Regions from separate parts of the Azospirillum sp. FG154 genome, predicted to be linked through region 4. Evidence: riboswitches for the same ligand, from Rfam matches in the RefSeq annotation. Region 4 holds a riboswitch; each other region holds the start of a gene.
What was found. Region 4 has a riboswitch for cobalamin ahead of ACODS4_RS21380 (CbtB domain-containing protein). Riboswitches for the same ligand answer to the same signal wherever they lie in the genome.
Positions count from the first base shown of each region.

Region 1: it holds a riboswitch for cobalamin, as region 4 does, so the genes downstream of both, ACODS4_RS20805 (energy-coupling factor ABC transporter permease) here and ACODS4_RS21380 (CbtB domain-containing protein) in region 4, are expected to answer to the same signal.
Region 2: it holds a riboswitch for cobalamin, as region 4 does, so the genes downstream of both, ACODS4_RS20170 (ABC transporter substrate-binding protein) here and ACODS4_RS21380 (CbtB domain-containing protein) in region 4, are expected to answer to the same signal.
Region 3: it holds a riboswitch for cobalamin, as region 4 does, so the genes downstream of both, ACODS4_RS21765 (energy-coupling factor ABC transporter permease) here and ACODS4_RS21380 (CbtB domain-containing protein) in region 4, are expected to answer to the same signal.

Region 1 covers NZ_JBMDKF010000021.1:3,829-8,381, forward strand. Annotated here, with positions in the region: gene ACODS4_RS20795 (response regulator) at 1-297, shown strand, start outside; gene ACODS4_RS20800 (sensor histidine kinase) at 294-1,655, shown strand; gene ACODS4_RS20805 (energy-coupling factor ABC transporter permease) at 1,777-2,433, opposite strand; cobalamin riboswitch at 2,578-2,799, opposite strand; gene ACODS4_RS20810 (DUF2946 domain-containing protein) at 2,961-3,392, shown strand; gene ACODS4_RS20815 (DUF2244 domain-containing protein) at 3,466-4,044, shown strand; gene ACODS4_RS20820 (TonB-dependent hemoglobin/transferrin/lactoferrin family receptor) at 4,100-4,553, shown strand, end outside.
Region 2 covers NZ_JBMDKF010000019.1:117,611-122,163, reverse strand. Annotated here, with positions in the region: gene ACODS4_RS20175 (FecCD family ABC transporter permease) at 1-638, opposite strand, end outside; gene ACODS4_RS20170 (ABC transporter substrate-binding protein) at 638-1,690, opposite strand; cobalamin riboswitch at 1,910-2,141, opposite strand; gene ACODS4_RS20165 (response regulator) at 2,200-2,850, opposite strand; gene ACODS4_RS20160 (prepilin peptidase) at 2,964-3,641, opposite strand; gene ACODS4_RS20155 (NUDIX hydrolase) at 3,631-4,553, opposite strand, start outside.
Region 3 covers NZ_JBMDKF010000023.1:36,454-41,006, reverse strand. Annotated here, with positions in the region: gene ACODS4_RS21775 (mannitol dehydrogenase family protein) at 1-911, shown strand, start outside; gene ACODS4_RS21770 (UxaA family hydrolase) at 927-2,447, shown strand; cobalamin riboswitch at 2,524-2,732, shown strand; gene ACODS4_RS21765 (energy-coupling factor ABC transporter permease) at 2,873-3,529, shown strand; gene ACODS4_RS21760 (hypothetical protein) at 3,589-4,119, opposite strand; gene ACODS4_RS21755 (LysR substrate-binding domain-containing protein) at 4,204-4,553, opposite strand, start outside.
Region 4 covers NZ_JBMDKF010000022.1:60,663-65,215, reverse strand. Annotated here, with positions in the region: gene cobW (cobalamin biosynthesis protein CobW) at 126-1,175, opposite strand; gene ACODS4_RS21385 (CbtA family protein) at 1,188-1,985, opposite strand; gene ACODS4_RS21380 (CbtB domain-containing protein) at 1,995-2,174, opposite strand; cobalamin riboswitch at 2,216-2,449, opposite strand; gene ACODS4_RS21375 (ABC transporter ATP-binding protein) at 2,939-3,706, shown strand; gene ACODS4_RS21370 (ABC transporter ATP-binding protein) at 3,699-4,421, shown strand.

The DNA of each region.
Region 1 (4,553 bases), on a different contig from region 4:
GTGCTGGACATGGGGCGGCGGGAGTTGACGGGCGCCGATGGCGTGGCGGTCTCGCTCAGCACGTCGGAGTTCCTCCTGCTGGAGGCGTTCGTGCGCCGTCCCGGCCTCGTGCTGTCCCGCGAGCAGCTGCTCGACCTGACCAAGGGCAGGGCCGCCGACGCCTTCGACCGCAGCATCGACAATCAGGTCAGCCGTCTCCGCCGCAAGGTGGAAAGCGACCCTCGGAATCCGGCCCTGATCAAAACGGTCTGGGGCGGCGGCTATTCCTTCGCCGCCGACGTGAGGGACCTGCCGTGACCGGCCTGCTCCGCCGCATCGTGCCGCGAACCCTGTTCACCCAGATGGTCCTGCTGCTCACGGCCGCCGTCGTGGTGGGAAAGCTGGGAAGCTGGGTCGTCTATCTGGATGAGCGCGCGTTGGCGATCCAGCAACTGCGGCTGGACGACACCATCGCCAAGACTGCGGCGACCATCCGGCTGGTCGCGGCGACGCCCCCCGCTCTGCACGACGATGTTCTGGAGGCGTCCGGCAGCGCGGAATTTCGCTTCTGGTGGGATCGCCAGGAGCTGGCCGCCTATGTCCACCAGACGGAGGAGATCCTTGCGGCGCGCGCCCGGCTCAGCGCCATGGTCGGGACGTCGTTCCGGGAGGTCCGGGTCCAGATCATGCGGCCGACCACGCCGCCATTGGATGACCTGAATGGACTGGAGCATCTGAAGTTCATGGCCTCGGTCCTGTTTCCCGACGGCCGTTGGCTGAATGCCGCGACGGTGCTGCCCCCTCGCCCAGGGGTGCCCGCCGGGTCGATGGCGCTGTCCATCTTCTCCGCCGTCGCCATGGTGGCGCTGGTCGCCTTCTTCATCTCCCGCCGGATCTCCCGTCCGCTCCGGTCGATCGGCGAGGCCGCCGAGCGGCTTGGACGCGGCGAGGCGGTGGAGCTGGACGAGAGGACGGGGCCGGTCGAGGTGCGGCGGGCGGCGACGGCCTTCAACGTCATGGGCGCCCGGTTGCGCCGGTTCGTCGATGACCGGACGCGGATGCTGGCGGCGGTCAGTCACGATCTGCGGACGCCGATCACCAACCTGCGTTTGCGGGTCGAACTGCTCGACGACGGCGAGACGAAGCAGAGAATGTTGCAGAACGTCGAGGAGCTGCGGCTGACCGCCGAAGCCATCCTGACCTTCGCCCGCGAGGAGGGCGGCGAGGAGGCGCGGGCGGTGGATCTCGTCTCGCTGGTCGAAAGCGTCTGCGACGACATGGCCGACGTCGGCGCGCCGGTTTCCTTCGACGGGACAGCGAAGCTTCCGGTGACCTGCCGTCCGGCCGCGATGCGGCGGGTCATCCGGAATCTGGTGGACAATGCCGTGGCCTATGGCGATGCGGCGGCGGTGTCGGTGGCTCCGGTCGGCGTGGAGGTCCGCGTGGTGGTCGACGACTGCGGGCCGGGCATCGCGCCGGTGGATTTGGAGCGGGTCTTCGAGCCTTTCGTACGCCTCGAACGGTCGCGGAACCGTTCCACCGGGGGCGTTGGTCTGGGCCTGTCCATCGCCCGGTCCATCGCCCGGGGACATGGGGGAGACATTTCCCTGGAGAACCGGTCAGGCGGCGGGCTGCGCGCAACCCTCACCCTGCCGGCCATTTTTTCAAAACGCTGACCGACGCGCGCTATGAGCCGCTGCTGAAAGAGCGCCGCCCCGCAACTCCATGACGGTCGTGACGGAGGTGGCCCTGCCTTCTGGTTCAGAAAGCGGGGCCACCTCAATCGCCGATCAGCGCTCAGGCCAGCGCCAAACGGTCCAGCGCGGTGACGCGGCGCAGCGGGTTGGCGGCGGTCAGGCGGTCGACGCCTTTCAGCGCCACCCAGGTGAAGACCGGCTCGCACAGGACCAGCGGCAGGTAGGAGGCGGCGAACAGCGCCCAATCGGCCAGCGGCGTCGCCTCTTCGCCCAGGAACAGCCAGAAGCCGACCATGGCGACCACGCCGGAATAATAGGCGGCGTCGAAGGCCATGATGCGCCGCCACGTCACCGTCGCCTTGGCCGCGCCCTCGGCGAAGAAACGCTTGCCCACCGTTTCGTGGACGGCGACCAGCGGCACGATCAGCGACAGGCTGTTGACGCCCAGATGCAGCAGATCCTGCGGCTCGAACAGCGCGCCTTGCAGCAGCAGGCCGATGGCGAAGCCAAACAGGGTGGGCAGGAAACCAAAGGTGAAATAGACGGCCGACGCGCCGATGAAATGCAGCTCCGACGCGCCCACCGGCAAATGGAAGATTTCCATGAAGATGGAGAAGAACAGCGCCGCGAAGGCGGTCTTGACCAGCTCGACCGGCTGGCGGACCAGAGCCGGGCTGTAGGCGGCCAGCGTGGCGAGCGCCGCGCCGTTCGCGGCGGTGACTTTGACGGCGTCGAGGACGCCGGGTTCGATGTGCATGGGCGGATGTCCTGAGCGATGAAAACGGAAATGCGGGCGGGCGCCGTCCAGACGCGCCAGACGGATTCGCCAGACGGATTCAAGGCTCAGCCCGATGGATAAAACGTCATCGCCACCTCCCGACCGTCCCACCGACGGCCTGCTGGGGTTGTTGGAACGGTGGCAGGTCTCCTGGCTCGCGGCTTTGCGCGTCGGGTCGCCTTCCCGGCTGGTTGGCCAGTGGCGTCGTGACCCGGCGCTTGCCGTTTACAGTTGCGGGGGCAGCTCCGGATTTGGCCCTGACGGGCCGCACCGGATTCCCTTTTCACGCGGCCATTCCTGAAACGCATTCCGGGAACGCCACGCACCACCGGGACGCAGCGTAGCCCTGTGGCCTTTGCCGCTCCAAGCTTTTTCCGTTCACCGCCCCGCTTTGGGAAGCACGGCGCCCCTGCGTGAAAATGCCGCTCGTGTCGGGCGTGGCGCTTGGGGTAATGTGTCGCGCTGCGTGTGACGCGCGCAGCGGTTGAGCACAGCGATGGATCGGCATGATCGGGAACCGGGACAAGACGCGACGGACGCGGCGGGTCAGCCTGTTGGCTGGCGCGGTCGCGTTGCTGTTGCAGATCGTCGCCTGGGCCTGGATGCCCGCCATGGCCGCGCCGACCAACGATTCGGACAGCGCCCGGATCGTCATTTGCACGCCCGACGGCTTCAAAACCGTGCTGCTCGATGATCGTGGCGCGCCGGTCGATCCTGACAGCGGCAAAACCGACAGCGGTCAAACCGACACGGCGATGTCCGGCGGCTCTTGCCCGCTCTGCCCGTTGATCGGCGGTTTGGCGTTGCCGCCGCCGGTCGCGCTGGTCATGCCCACCGACGCCGTGCGTCATGGGCCGGAGGCGCTGCCCGGCGACCGCATCGCCGCCGGTTGGTTCCTGTCCACCCTTCAGGCGCGCGCTCCCCCCTCCCTCGGCTGATCCCGTTCGCGACCGCGTTGGAGCCTGTCTTCCGCGCGGTCTTGCCCCGTGATTGCCCGTGTGGAGTCTCCCCATGCCCGGAATCTCTTCGATTCCTGCGGATTCGGCGTTGCCCGACGCCGATCCGCTGTTTGACGCCCTGCTCACCCCCAACGACAGCGGCACCCGCCATGGCCGCGTGATTTTCGCGGCGGTTCTGGTCGCCTACGCCGCCATCACCCTGACCGCCTGGCTGTGGCTGGGGGCGTGGCCGATGGCGGCCTATGGGCTGCTGGTCGCCGCCTTCGTCGGCTGGTCGCTGGTCGGCGATTCCCGCCGCCGTCGGATGAGCGAGCGCATCCGCGTCTGGCCCGACCGCACGCGGGTGGAGCAGATGGACGGCGCCGGTCGGCGCTCGGTCAGCGATTGGCAAACCAGTTGGCTGCGCGTCGCGGTCGAGGCGGACGGCTCCGCCGGTCCCCGCCTGACGCTGGGCAGCCATGGCCGCCGGATCAGCGTCGGCGGCTTTCTGACCGCTGACGAGCGGCTGGCGTTGGCCGCCGCGCTGAAAGCGGAATTGGCGACGGCGTCCAACCGGCTGAACGGCGTTTGGACGTCCGCTCCGGTCGCGCCCTTAGCCCACGCCGCCGCCCTGCCAGCGTCCGAACGCTGAGCGTTCCCGCGCGTTCGTTTTTCATCATTCCATTGTTTTCAAAGGATTGTCCGACGTGACTCGTCTTTCGACGCGCCTGCGCGCCTCCTGGCTCGCCATCCCCGGTTTGCTACTGTCGTCGGCGGCCCCCGCTTTCGCCCAACAGGTCGCCGCCCAAACCGGCGATTCCCACGCGGCTTCGCCCATTTTTCAGTTGGAGGCCGTGACGGTCACGGCGACGCGCACCGCCAACAGCGGTTTCGACGTTCCGGCTTCGGTCTCCACCGTCGGGCGGGAGCAGTTGGACGACGCCCAGGCGAACACGCTGTCCACCGTGCTGCGCACCTTGCCCAACGTGAATTTTGGCGGCGGGCCGCGCCCGGCCTCGCAAAGCCCGGCGATTCGCGGCCTGCTCGGCCCGCGAATCATCCTGTCGGTCGATGGCGCGCGCCGCAACAACGACGGCGGGGTGAACACGCCGCTGCTGCTCGATCCCGACGTCATCAAGCAGGTGGACGTCGTGCGCGGCC
Region 2 (4,553 bases), on a different contig from region 4:
ATCGCCACGACGAAACCGCCCAGCGCGACCGGCGCGGCCAACCCCACATCGGGCCACCGCGCGCCGCCCAGATTGCCAAGCAGCCAGAACAGCACCCCGCGCGCCTGTTCGGCGTTGGCCGAGGTGGTGACGATGTAGGAGGTCATGGCGTTGAACAGTTGCGACCCCGCCACCCCGGCCAGCAGCACGCGGTCCGACCCGCCGCCGCTTCCCATCGCCAGCAACCCGACCAGCGCGATGGCGGCGACCGCGCCGAGAAAGGCGCCGCCCGACAGCGACAGCGCCCCACCGCCGATCCCGGCGATCATCACCAGAACCGCGCCGGTGGACGCCCCGGCGGAAATCCCCAACACATAGGGTTCCGCTAGCGGGTTGCGCAGCAGCGCTTGCAGGATGACGCCCGACACCGCCAACGCCCCGCCGCAACAGGCGGCGACCAGCGCGCGGCTGAGCCGGTAGTCCCAGACCACCCCCTCTTGAATGCGGTTGAGCGGAAAGGCGGTTCCGAACAGGCGGTTGCCCACCGTTTTGACGATGATCTCCAGCGGGATGGTCATCTCGCCAATCGACGCGGCGAGCGCGATGGCGAAACCCAGCGCCGCCAAGGCCAGAAGGGCGACGGCGACCGGCTTTCCCATCACCGCGCCATCCCGAAGGACGCGATGCCGGCGGCCAACGCCTCGATGCCGTCGATGGTGCGGATGGTGGGATTCATCGACTGCGCGTCCATCAGGACGACGCGGTTTTGCCGCACGGCCTCCAGCGTGCTGGCGACCGGATCGCTGGTCAGGAAGGCGCGCTTCACCGCCGGATCGTCGGCGGCGTAGCGGCGGCGGTCCATCGTGGCGATGACGATGACCGTCGGATTCGCGGCGGCGATGCCCTCCCAACCGATCAACGGCCATTCCTCGTTGGTGGCGATGACGTTGCGGGCGCCCAGCGTGGACAGGATGTAGGCCGGGGCGCCGTTCCGCCCGGCGACGAAGGCGTCGCCTTTCACGTCCTTGCTGGAAAACCAGAAGACGACGGGAACGTCCTTGGCCTTGCCCGCCACGGCGGCGACGGCGGCGGCCTCGCGTTGGCGCAGTTGCGCGACCAGCGCCTCGCCCCGGTCGTTGACGTCGAAGATTTGGGCCAGTTCGCGGATCTCCTGATAGACCAGATCCATGGTGAACATCCGCTTGCGCACCCCGTCGCCGCTGCCGGAATTGTCCTTTTCCACGCAATCGGACGGCGACAGATAGGTTGGGACGCCCAAGCCCGCGAACTGCTCGCGCTTGCCGACCGACCCGTTCGGGCCGACGTGCCATTCAAATTGCGCCGTCACCAGATCCGGCGCTTGGCCGACCACCGCCTCAAAGCTGGGGTCGTTGTCGGCCAAACGCTTGATCTTGCTGTTGGCGGCTTCAAAGGGCTTCAGCACCGGGCCGACCCAAACGGCTGTGCCGACGATCCGGTCGGCCAACCCCAGCGACAGCAGAATTTCCGTGCTGCTCTGGCCGATGGACACGGCGCGCTTGGGGGCCTGGTCAAAGCGGATCGGCACGCCGCAATTCTGAAGGGTCAACGGATAATGGGTGGCCTCGGCGGCGACCGCCGGGCTGGACAGACCGAACAAAGCGGCGAGCGCGCCGACGGCGCAAAGCGACGCCGCGCGGCGCCAGCGGGAAACGGACATGGCGATGGTCATGATGATCCTGGAACGCAAAATGCGGGACGATCCCGCGCGACGACGCGCAAGGATGGTGAATCAAACGGGGGAAAAGCGCGCGACGGCGCGACGCCTCAACAGCTCCGGCGGATGGGCCGGTCGTTGGATGGGCGGCGGCGACAGCGGAAAGATCGGCGCGCAAAGAGCGCGCGCGGCGTCATCATGAGGACTCCTGCCCCGGGCAACCCCGCCCGGCATGGGATTTCAACGACGACGGCAGGTCTCCTGGCTCACGGATCATGGCGTTCGGTCTGCCTTCCCACAGGCCGGGGGAACCGGCGCGCAGTGGCATGACGGCCTTGGGGGCAAGGCGTCACAAGGACCTTTGGCGATCCGCTGACAGTTGCGGGGGCAGCCACGGATTCCGCGCGGACGCGTCACCGTGTTCCCTTTTGATCCCCAGAGGGGAACCGTCGAGCGCGGACGTTATAATATAACAGACGGGTGGTCAATCATTATCAGTCGCGGATCGGCGCGACCGCGCCGCCTCACTCCACCGGCGGCGGCGGGGCGGGGGCCAGGGCCAGTTGGCTGGCCAGAACGGCGGCCTGGGTGCGGGTCAGCACGTTCAGTTTGCGCAGGATCGTGGTGACGTGGGCCTTCACCGTGGTTTCGGCGACGTTCATCTCATAGGCGATTTGCTTGTTCAACTTGCCCTCGGCGATGCCCGCCAGCACGCGAAGCTGTTGCGGGGTCAGGGTCGCCGCGCGCTGGGCCGGGTCGGGGGCCTCGGCGTCGTGCGCGCCGTGGAGTTCCGGCAACCACAATTCGCCGTCCAACACCGCGTTGATCGCCTCGACGATCTGGGTGTTGGGGGCGGATTTCGGCACGAAGCCTGAGGCGCCGTAATCAATCGAACGCTGGATCGTCACCGGATCTTCCGACGCCGAGACCACGATCACCGGAATCGCCGGATGTTCGGAGCGCAGCATCATCAAGCCGATCAGCCCACTCATCCCCGGCATGTGCAGGTCGAGCAGGATGATGTCCACCCCCTCGCCGGTTTCCAGCACCGGCTTGATCTGGTCGAACCGCGAGACTTCCAGAATCTCGGCCCCGGCCATCGCCTGCCCAATGGTTTGGGCCAAGGCGGTGCGCATCAGCGGGTGGTCGTCGGCGATCAGAATGCGGTGAGACATGGACAATCCGATGTGAAAACCATAACGACCAGTATCGGCCCCCCGGCGCGCGTTGACAACTGCGCCCAACGCCGCGCGGCAAGCTTTCCCACCAAAAAGAAAAGTTGCAGCGCTTAAGCGCCGCCGTCGGCCAACCATAGCAGCCACAGCGCCGCCGCCAGATAGGGGCCAAACGCGATTGACGCGCCGCCGGAAAGGCGGTCCCGCCGCGCCGCCGCCAGGGCGACCGTCACCCCCAGCGCGCTGAGCGCCGCCAGCAGAACGACGTTCGGCAGCCCTTCCATCCCAAGCCAAGCCCCCGCGACGGCCAACAGTTTCGCGTCGCCCAGCCCCAACCCATCGCGCCCGCGCAAACGGCGATAGCCCGCCGCCAGACCGGCGAACAGGGCGTAGCCAAGCGCCGCCGCCGCCGTGTGGTTGGTCAGCGCGTCGGTCAAACCGCCCGCCGGAGCTTCCCACGCCGTCACCGTCAAGCCGAAGGGAATCAAGGGCAGCAAGACGACATCGGGCAGCAAGCGCCGCCGCGCGTCCACCAGGGACGCCAGCAGCAAGGCCCACCCGAACAGGCAGCCAACCGGCAGCAGGGACCAGGGCAACGCCAGCGCCGTGATCGCCGCCACCGCCGCCGCGCCCGCCGTCGCCCATGGGCGCGGACGTCCGCGCCAGCCTTCATCCTCCGGCCAAGGGCGATCAGGCAGCGCCTCGGCCATCGCGCCGATCACCCGCCCGACCGGCAGAGCGGCGAGAGCGCAGAGCGACGCCATGCCGAAAAACGGAAGGTCAGCGGCCATTGGACGCGGGCGGCGCGGACGGGTCGGCGGAGGGGATCGCCCCGGCGCTGGTCCGTTCGTGGATGGCTTGACGGCGGAAGCGATGGAGTTCGGCGGGGCGTCCGCCGGTCTGGCTTTCAAAGCTGCCGGTCGGTTCGACCAGACCGCCGGAAATCATCAGGCGGCGGAAATTCTGCTTGTGCACCCGTTCGCCCGACAGGGCTTCGACCACCTGTTGAAGCTGGTGCAGGGTGAAGGTGGGCGGCAGCAATTCAAACACGATGGGGCGGTATTTCAGCTTGCCGCGCAGCCGCTCCAGCGCGGAGGCGAGGACGCGCCGCCCGTCGCGCGCCATCGGACGGCCCAGCGCGCGCGGCAGGACGCCGCCGGGCGGCGGAGCCTCGGCCATCCTTGCCGCCAAATCGCGGTCGCGAAAGGATTCGACGACCAAACCGGCCTCGTACAGTATCTCATACCGTTCGAGAACCCGCTCCATGTCCCAATCGGCCCCATCCAGACCGAAGGCGAGCTGCGCGCGTTCCCCACGCCGGGCGCGCGCCTCGTCGTCGCCCGCCGCCGCGATCCAGCCGCGCAACGCCGGGATGATGACGCTGTCCAGCAGGGCCGGGCGCTGGTCGCGCCAATCCTCCCACGGGAAATGCTCGTACAACGCGCGCCATTCCGCCGCCGCGCCCGCCAACGGAGCGTCGCGCACCAGAGCCAGATAGCCGACCACGACCGAACGCGGCCCGCCGAACAGTTCGTGCGGATCGCGGAAACGGTCGCCGAAGGTGTAAAGCTGCTCGACATAGCGCAGCGACAGGCCGGACAGCCCCTCCGCCACCGCGCGCACGCCGTCTTGCAGGGTGCGGAAGCGTTCCGGCTCGAACGGCGCGCCGGGCAGGGCGTCGCGGTGGGGCAATGGCTCGTCGC
Region 3 (4,553 bases), on a different contig from region 4:
TGATCGACGCCGAACAGCGCTGCCACGCCGTCGCCGCCGCCTTTCAGGCGCGACGCGATTGGCGGCGCCTCCGCGACTTGGCGGCGGGGGAGGTTCGGGTCATCCTGTCGAACACCGGCGACCGGGGTTATCAGCTTGACGATGGCGACGGCCCGGCGCTGCTCGACCAAGCCGATCAGGCGCCGCGCAGCTTTCCGGCCAAGTTGCTGGTTCTTCTGCATCACCGCTGGCGGAACGGGGCGGCGCCGCTGTCGCTGTTCCCTTGCGAATTGGTGTCGCGCAACGGCGATCAGTTGAAGCGGATCGTCGGCGATCTCGCCGCCGCCTGGGGCCTGCCCGCCGCCTTTTTGCGCTATCTGGCGGAGGATTGCCGCTGGGCCAACAGTCTGGTCGACCGCATCGTGTCGGAGCCGTTGCGCCCGGTCGGCGCGGTGGCCGAACCCTACGCCCTGTGGGCCATCGAACGGCAAGACGGGTTGATCCTGCCCTGCGTCCACCCGGCGATCCAACTGGTGGACGAACTGGCCCCGGTGGAGCGGTTGAAGCTGCATCTTCTCAACCTCGGCCACACCTGGTTGGCCGACGGCTGGCTGAGAGAGGGGCGCGCGCCGGAAGAAACCGTGTTCCAGGCGATGAACGTCCCGGCCATCCGCGACGATTTGGAAGCGCTGTGGCGGGAGGAGGTGTTGCCGGTCTTCGCCGCGCTGGGCCAGGGGTCGGAAGCCGAAACCTACCGCGACAGCGTGCGCGACCGCTTTCTCAACCCGTTCCTGGATCACCGTCTGGCCGACATCGCGCAAAACCACGCCGACAAGCTTCAACGCCGTCTGGCCCCGGTGGTGGCGCTGGCCGCCGATTTGACCCTGTCCATCCCGCAGGCGCGTTTGCGCGCCGCCTTGACCTGTCTCTAAAAGGACGCCGAACCGATGACCGCGCCCGCTCTCATCCTGCTGAACCCCGCCGATTCCGTCGCCGTCGCCACCCGCGAGATTGCGGCGGGAACGCCCGTGCAGGTCGGCGACTTCACCGGCGTGGCGCGCGACGCCATCCCCAGCGGCCACAAGATCGCGCTGCGGGCGCTCGGTGTTGGCGCGCCGGTGCTGAAATACGGGCAGGTCATCGGCAGCGTGACGCAGCCGATCGAGGCGGGCGCGCATGTCCACGTCCACAATCTGGGCATGGGCGACGCCCGGCTGGACGAGGCTGTGGGCGGCGCCTACCAACCGACGACGGTGACGGAGGACGCGAGTTTTCAAGGGATCGTCCGCTCTTCCGGCAAGGTCGGCACGCGCAATTACATCGGCGTCATCGCCAGCGTGAATTGCTCCGCCACCGTCTGCCGCTACATCGCCGAGGCGTTCAAGGGCGACGCGCTGGCCGACTTCCCGAACGTTGACGGCGTCGTCGCCATCACCCACGGCAGCGGTTGCGGCATGAGCGGCAGCGGCGAGGGGCTGGCGATCCTGCGCCGCACCCTGCGCGGCTACGCCGACCACCCGAACTTTGCCGGGATCCTGCTGATCGGGCTGGGCTGCGAGGTCAACCAACTCGCCCCGTTGGCCGACAGCCTCGCCCCGCGCGCCGAGGGACTGCTCGCCCGTTTGACCATCCAGGACGAAGGCGGCACCCGCGAAACGGTGGAGCGTGGGATTGCGCTGATTAAGGCCATGCTGCCCGTCGCCAACGCCGTCACCCGCCAGACGGTCCCGGCGCGTCATCTGACGGTCGGGCTGCAATGCGGCGGTTCCGACGGCTATTCCGGCATCACCGCCAACCCGGCCTTGGGCGCGGCGGTCGATCTGCTGGTGCGGCAGGGCGGCACCGCCATCCTGTCGGAAACGCCGGAGATTTACGGGGCCGAGCATCTGCTGACCGCGCGGGCGGCCAGCCCGGCCATCGCCGACAAGTTGCTGGGACAAATCCGTTGGTGGGAGGAGTACACCCGGATGCACAAGGGCGACATGAACAACAACCCGTCCCCCGGCAACAAGGCGGGCGGCATCACCACCATTCTGGAAAAATCGCTGGGCGCGGTCGCCAAGGCGGGCGGAACCGGGTTGATGGGCGTGGTCGATTACGCCGAACCAGCGGCGCCGCGTGGTTTGGTCTTCATGGACACGCCGGGTTACGACCCGGTGTCGGCGACTGGGCAGGTGGCGGGCGGGGCGACGTTGATCTGCTTCACCACCGGGCGCGGATCGACCTATGGCTGCAAGCCGACGCCCTCGCTGAAGCTCGCCACCAACAGCGCGCTGTTCCGCCGTATGAGCATGGACATGGATTTCAACGCCGGAATCATCCTGGACGACGGCGTCAGCGTCGCCGAAGCCGGGGCGGCGCTGTTCCAACTGATGCTCGACACCGCGTCCGGCGCGCCCACCCGCAGCGAGGCGCACGGCATGGGCGACAACGAGTTTGTGCCCTGGCAGTTGGGCGCGGTTATGTGAGGCGATTGGCGTCGTCACGCGCAACGCGGCGGGGCGCCCCACGCGCGAAAAGACTTGGATTGAGAGAGACCGCCGGGCTACCCTTCTGCCCGGTGGTGCGCGGCGTTCCAGCGACGGCCGCGTGAAAAGGGAATCCGGTGCGGTCCAACAGGGCCAAATCCGGGGCTGCCCCCGCAACTGTAAGCGGTGAGCATTGGGTCACGACGCCACTGGCCATCCAGCCGGGAAGGCGACCCAATGCGTGACGCCGCAAGCCAGGAGACCTGCCACCGTTCCAACAACCCCAGCACGCCGTCGGTGGGACGGCGGGGAGGTGGCGATGACGTTTTTCTTATCGGGCTGAGCGTTGAGTCCGTCCGACCAAGCGCGGCTTTTGGGGCGCGACTGGTCGCATTTCCGCTTTTCACCGCTCAGGACATCCGCACATGCACATTGAACCCGGCGTCCTTGACGCCGTCAAAGTCACCGCCGCGAATAGCGCGGCGGTGGCGGCGCTGGCCGTTTACAGCCCGGCGCTGATTCGCAAGCCAGTTGAACTGGTTAAAACCGCCTTTGCGGCGCTGTTCTTTTCCATCTTCATGGAGATCTTCCATCTGCCGGTCGGCCCGTCGGAACTGCATTTTATCGGCGCGTCCGCCGTCTATTTCACCTTCGGCTTCCTGCCCACTCTGTTCGGATTCGCCATCGGCCTGCTGCTGCAAGGCGTGTTGTTCGAGCCGCAGGATCTGCTGCATCTGGGCGTCAACAGCCTGTCGCTGATCGTGCCCCTGGTCACGGTTCATGAAACCGTGGGCAAGCGCTTCTTCGCTGAGGGCGCGGCCAAGGCCACCGTCACATGGCGGCGCATCATGGCCTTCGACGCCGCTTATTATTCCGGCGTGGTCGCCATGGTCGGCTTTTGGCTGTTCCTGGGCGAAGAGGCCACACCGCTGGCCGATTGGGCGCTGTTCGCCGCCTCCTATCTGCCGCTGGTGCTGTGCGAGCCGGTCTTCACCTGGGTGGCGTTGAAGGGCGTTGATCGTTTGACCGTCGCCAGCCCGCTGCGTCGCGTCACCGCGCTGGACCGCTTGGCGCTCGCTTGACGCCAACGCGGTAGAAAATCGACCGACGGCGTCGCACGGACAAGACGTCGTCGGTTCGATCAATGCACCAACCGGGAGCCGGGATCGGCGCCAACCATCCGCCGGGATTCGGGGAAGTCGATCACCCGCCCGGTCACGGGGGCGCCGTCATGCAGCGTCGGCAGATGCAAACCGGCGCGGTCCAGCGCGTGGGCCAGAATGCACAGCGGCGCCAAAGCCATGCGGACCCCCGACATCGCCAGCCAATCCGCCAGCAAAACCCCGGCGTCGCCGTGCTGGTCCTGTTGAATCAAACGAATCATGCCGAGCAACCGGGCCTCGTCGGTTCCCAGCGCCGGGCAGGTCGGGCGGTGAACGTCCAGCGGGCGCAGCGCGGCGGCGATGGTGACGCGCATCACCGTGTCAAAGGCGACCGCCGCGTCGTTGGACAGACCCGCCGCCATCAAACCATCCTGCCAATGGGGATGCGCCTTTTCGGGATCCCGCAACGGTTCGGCCCACAGGCGCAAGGTCATCACCACCAGATTTTCCGCCGTCTTGAGTTCGGCAAGACGCTTGCGGTGGTCGGAGAAGGTGGGGGTGGTCGGCATCGACGGCTCCGGTTCGGGGTGAACACGGGGCGGAGCGTAAAACCGGGGCGCTTTATTTGCAAATGATTCTTAATAGCGACTGTGTCAGCGATATTCAGGCCGCCGCGCCAACCCCGCCTTCAGATGGCGGATGGCGGCGTGAACCTTGGGCGGGGCGTGGCGCTTTTGCGGGTAGACGGCCCAGACGGCGGTGTTGGGTGGGGTGTGCTGTGGCAGCAGATGCGCAAGCCGCCCGTCGGCGATGGGGGCCTTGACGTAATAATCGGGCAGTTGGCACAGGCCAAAGCCGCGCAGCGCGGCGTCGAGCACGGAAAAGCCGCTGTTGCAACGCCAGCGCCCGCGCGGGCGGAACAACCAATCCCGCCCGCCATCGTCGAACAGCCAATGGTCGGCGGTGCCGATCAGGCAATCATGGGCGGCCAGATCGGTCAGGT
Region 4 (4,553 bases):
CGCGGGAATGACGGAGGAAAGTTCTTTTTCTTTCAATGAGTTGCCCATGCCAAAGATGTGTGAATGCCGTAGCGCCTGCGGGAGAGGGATTCTTAAGGTGGGGGAGAAAAGCCTCCCCCGCGACCCTATCCCGCGATGGCCCGTCGCACGGCGTCGTGGTCCAGGCCGGTTTCGCCGATCACCACCAGACGGCTGCGGCGCTCCTCGCCCGCTTTCCACAGGCGGTCGTAATGGGTTTGCACCCGCGCGCCGACGCCCTGGACCAGCAAGCGCATCGGCTTGCCCGGCACGTCGATGAAGCCCTTCAGCCGCAACACGCCATGCACCGCCGCGACCTCGGCCAGCGACGCCGCCAGCGCGTCGGGGTCGGGCTGCGGCGGCAGTTCCACCACGAAGCTGGTGAAGTCGTCGTGGTCGTGGCCCTCTTCCTCGTCATGGTGGCTGGGGCGGTTGGCGAGGTCGTCCTCGACCGCCGCGCCGACGCCCAGCAGGACCAGCGGATCCACCGCGCCGTGCGCCGCGCGGACCAGCTTGGCGTCGCGGTTCAGGGCGTCGCCGATCAACCCCTCCACGCGCGCCAGATCGGCGGCGTCGATCAGGTCGGTCTTGTTGACCACGATCAGATCGGCGCAGAGCAATTGATCCTCGAACACCTCCTCGACCGGGGTTTCGTGATCGACCGTGCCGGAGGCTTCGCGTTGGGCGGCCAGAACCGCCGGATCGGGGGCGAAGCGCCCTTCCGCCGCCGCCGCCGCGTCCACCACGGCGATCACGCCATCGACCGTCACCCGGCTTTTGATCGCGGGCCAGTGGAAGGCCTGGACCAGCGGCTTGGGCAGAGCCAGACCGCTGGTTTCGATGATGATGTGCTCCGGCGGGTTCGGGCGGGCCAGCAGCTTTTCAATCGCCGGGACGAAATCATCGGCGACGGTGCAGCACAGACAGCCGTTCGCCAGTTCGATGACGTCGTCGTCGGTGCAGGTCGGGTTGCCGCAGGCGCGCAGGATGTCGCCGTCGATGCCGACGTCGCCGAACTCGTTGATGATGAGCGCCAGACGCCGCCCGTCGGCCCGCTCCAGCAGGCCACGGATCAGCGTGGTTTTTCCGGCCCCGAGAAAGCCGGTGATGACGGTGGCGGGCGTCTTGCCGACCACCGCTTTGTTTTGTGCGGACATGCGCCTTCGCCCTTAAAAATCATCGTCGGAATCGTTGGAGCCGATGACGCGGCTCATCATCATGCCGGAAACGCTGCCGAGAACCGCCCAGAACAGCGCCGCCGTTCCCAGCGACAAGGTGACGAAACGCGCCGCCAATTCCGGCGGAACCGCGCCAGCGGCTGATTCCGCGTGGGGGGCGCCGACCAGATGCGGCAGGGCCGCCAGCAGGACGCCGCCAGCCAGAATGACCGGGTTGCGCGAAAACGCCACCGCCAGCAAACCGCCCGCCGCGCAGATCGCCGTCGCGAACCACCAGAGTTGCCGCGCTTCCAGATCAGCGCCCGCCATGCCCGGCAATTCGGGCGGCAAACCATAGGCCGGAGCCAGGGAAAAGGCGATGAAACCGCCCAAACCCCACAACAAGCCACGGCGCGCGTCCACCCGCTCGCCGATCAGCAGCATGACGCCGCCGATCAACAGGGCGTAGCCGACGCCCGCCAGCAAATTGGACGCCACGGTGGTCCACAGCCGTTGAAAGGCTTCTTCGGCGGTGGTCGGCACGCCTTCGCCAATTTCGCGAACCGGGGCGGCGGCGTGGTGATGCGCGTGGTCTGAGGACGCGGGCGCCAACGCCGCCATGGCGGCCTGAGCCACCGGGCCGACCATCGCGGGGGCGGGGGCGGCGGCCACGGGCGGAGTCACCACCTCGTATTTTTCAGCCTCAAGGATCAGCGGGACGGTCGTCACCTGCTGAACGACGGAAGCGGCCGTGCCGGAAAGCACGCCCGCGACCAAGGCGGCTGTAAACAGCCGCCGGAACAATTCCATGATCCTGGCTTAGTGGCAGGGGAACGCGAAAGAGTGACGGGCGTCGTGCGCCGCGTCGTGGATCTGCTGCGGCTGGGCGAAGCCGACGCCGTACAGCAGGAAGCTGCCCAACAGCATGGCGGCGAAGGCCGCGACGGCGGTGCGGGCGGAGGTTCCGGCGGTGGCGCGAAGCGAACGGCTGGTCATCATGGCATATCCTTCTGTCCCGCCACACCCGGCGGGGTTGGAATGAACGTCATCGTCCGGCGGCAGGTTTCCTGGCTCGCGGGTCGTCGCTCCTTGGTCTTCGGCCTTCCCAGCCCGTTTTAAGGCCAGTGGCGTAGCGAAGAGGAACTCGCCGCACACAGTTGCGGGGGCAGCCACGGCGTAAGGTTCTGGGGCAACCCGGAACCCGCACCGTATTCCCTATTATCCCGGCCATTCCGCAAGCGGCGTGGCCCGGCACCGTCGGTTTCTCACCATCGCAGCCGTTCGTCCGATTTGCAAGCCGCATCGACCCAGGGCAATCGGGTGAAGGCTTGAAATTCCTTCATTGGGAAATTCGTCATCCCCGCGAAGGCGGGGATCCAGAGTTCGCAGAGAGAATCTGACCGAAAAGCCTGGATCCCCGCCTTCGCGGGGATGACGGAAAATCCTCTATACAGGTTTATAACCCTTCACCCGATTGCCCTGCGCTTCGACCATACGGAAACGTCCGTCATCCTGACGGTGTTGGTGACGAACGCTTCGCGTGGTGTCATGTTGGTTGGACAGAGTGTCCGAGATTCTGACGCTTTCCTAAGTGCGCCGCTTTCACGACCGAAACGGCCAGCCCTTGGGACGCAAAGGGATTCGGGCGCTTTGCGATCATGGCCGCCGGTTGGCACGCTTCATGCTTACCAACAACGGCAAACGTCCCACCGGAGAAGCGGCCGGGAACCACGAGGACGACAGGGGAGGGGATTGCACAGCCGATGACCGACGACATCATCCTGGAAGCGCGCGGCCTGACGAAAGAGTTCAAGGGCTTCGTCGCGGTGAAAGAGGTGAACCTCCAGGTTCGCCGGGGCGCCATCCACGCGCTGATCGGGCCGAACGGAGCGGGCAAGAGCACGGTGTTCAACCTGCTCACCAAGTTCCTGACGCCGACCCGTGGGCAAATTCTCTACAAGGGCCGGGACATCACCGGCGCCAAACCGGCGGACATCGCGTTGATGGGGCTGGTGCGCTCCTTCCAGATCTCGGCGGTCTTCCCGCATCTGAGCGTGCTGGAGAATGTCCGCGTCGCCCTGCAACGCCCGCTCGGCACCAGTTTTCATTTCTGGAAATCGGAATCGACCCTGCACGACCTGCACCAGCGGGCGCTGGAACTGATCGAGGACGTCAATCTGTCGCCGTGGGCCTATCATCTGGCCGCTGAACTGCCCTATGGCCGCAAGCGCGCGCTGGAAATCGCCACCACCCTGGCGCTCGATCCCGAAGTGATGCTGCTGGACGAACCGCTGGCCGGCATGGGGCATGAGGACATCGAGGGAACCGCCGCGCTCATCAAACGGGTGGCGGCCAGCCGCACCGTGCTGATGGTGGAGCACAATCTGTCGGTCGTCGCCCATCTGTCGGACACCATCACCGTCCTGCGGCGCGGCGAAATCCTCGCCGAAGGTCCATACGACGTCGTATCGCGCAACGCCCAGGTCATGGAAGCCTATATGGGCACGGGTGGGGGAGCAGGGCATGCCTGACGGTTCGATCACCAAGACAGCCATGCTGGAAATCAACGATCTGCACGGCTTTTACGGCGAAAGCCACGTCCTGCACGGCGTCAGCCTGGAGGTTCGTCAGGGCGAGGTCGTGACCCTGTTGGGCCGCAACGGGGCGGGCAAGACGTCCACCATGCGCTCGATCATGGGCATCATCGGGCGGCGCACCGGCTCCATCCGCTTCCAGGGGAGCGAACTGATCGGCATGGCCCAGCACAAGATCCCGCGTCTGGGCATCGGTTACGTCCCGGAAGAGCGCGGCATCTTCTCCAGCCTCAGCGTCGATGAAAACCTGACCCTGCCGCCGGTCATCAAGGAAGGCGGCATGACGGTGGAGCAGATTTACGATCTGTTCCCCAATCTGAAAGGGCGTGGAACGACGCAAGGCACCCGCTTGTCGGGCGGCGAACAGCAGATGCTGGCCATCGCCCGCATCCTGCGCACCGGCGCCAATCTGATTTTGCTGGACGAGCCGACGGAGGGTCTGGCCCCGGTCATCATCGAACAAATTGGCGTCGCCGTCCGCGCCTTGAAAGCGCGCGGCTTCACCATCGTCCTGGTGGAGCAGAATTTCCGCTTCGCCGCCACCATCGCCGACCGTCACTATGTGATGGAAGAGGGGCATGTCGTGGACATGATCCCGAACGACCAGCTCGACGCCAACATGGACAAGCTCCACACCTATCTCGGCGTCTGACACCCCGTTTTTGACCAAAAGCGACTGCGGCGACGCCGTTCCTCCCGATTGCGGAGGAACGGCGAACCCCGGCGGCTTGCCACATGTCCTGTCGTCAAAGCCACGCGCGGACCCAACCGCGCGAACGAACGA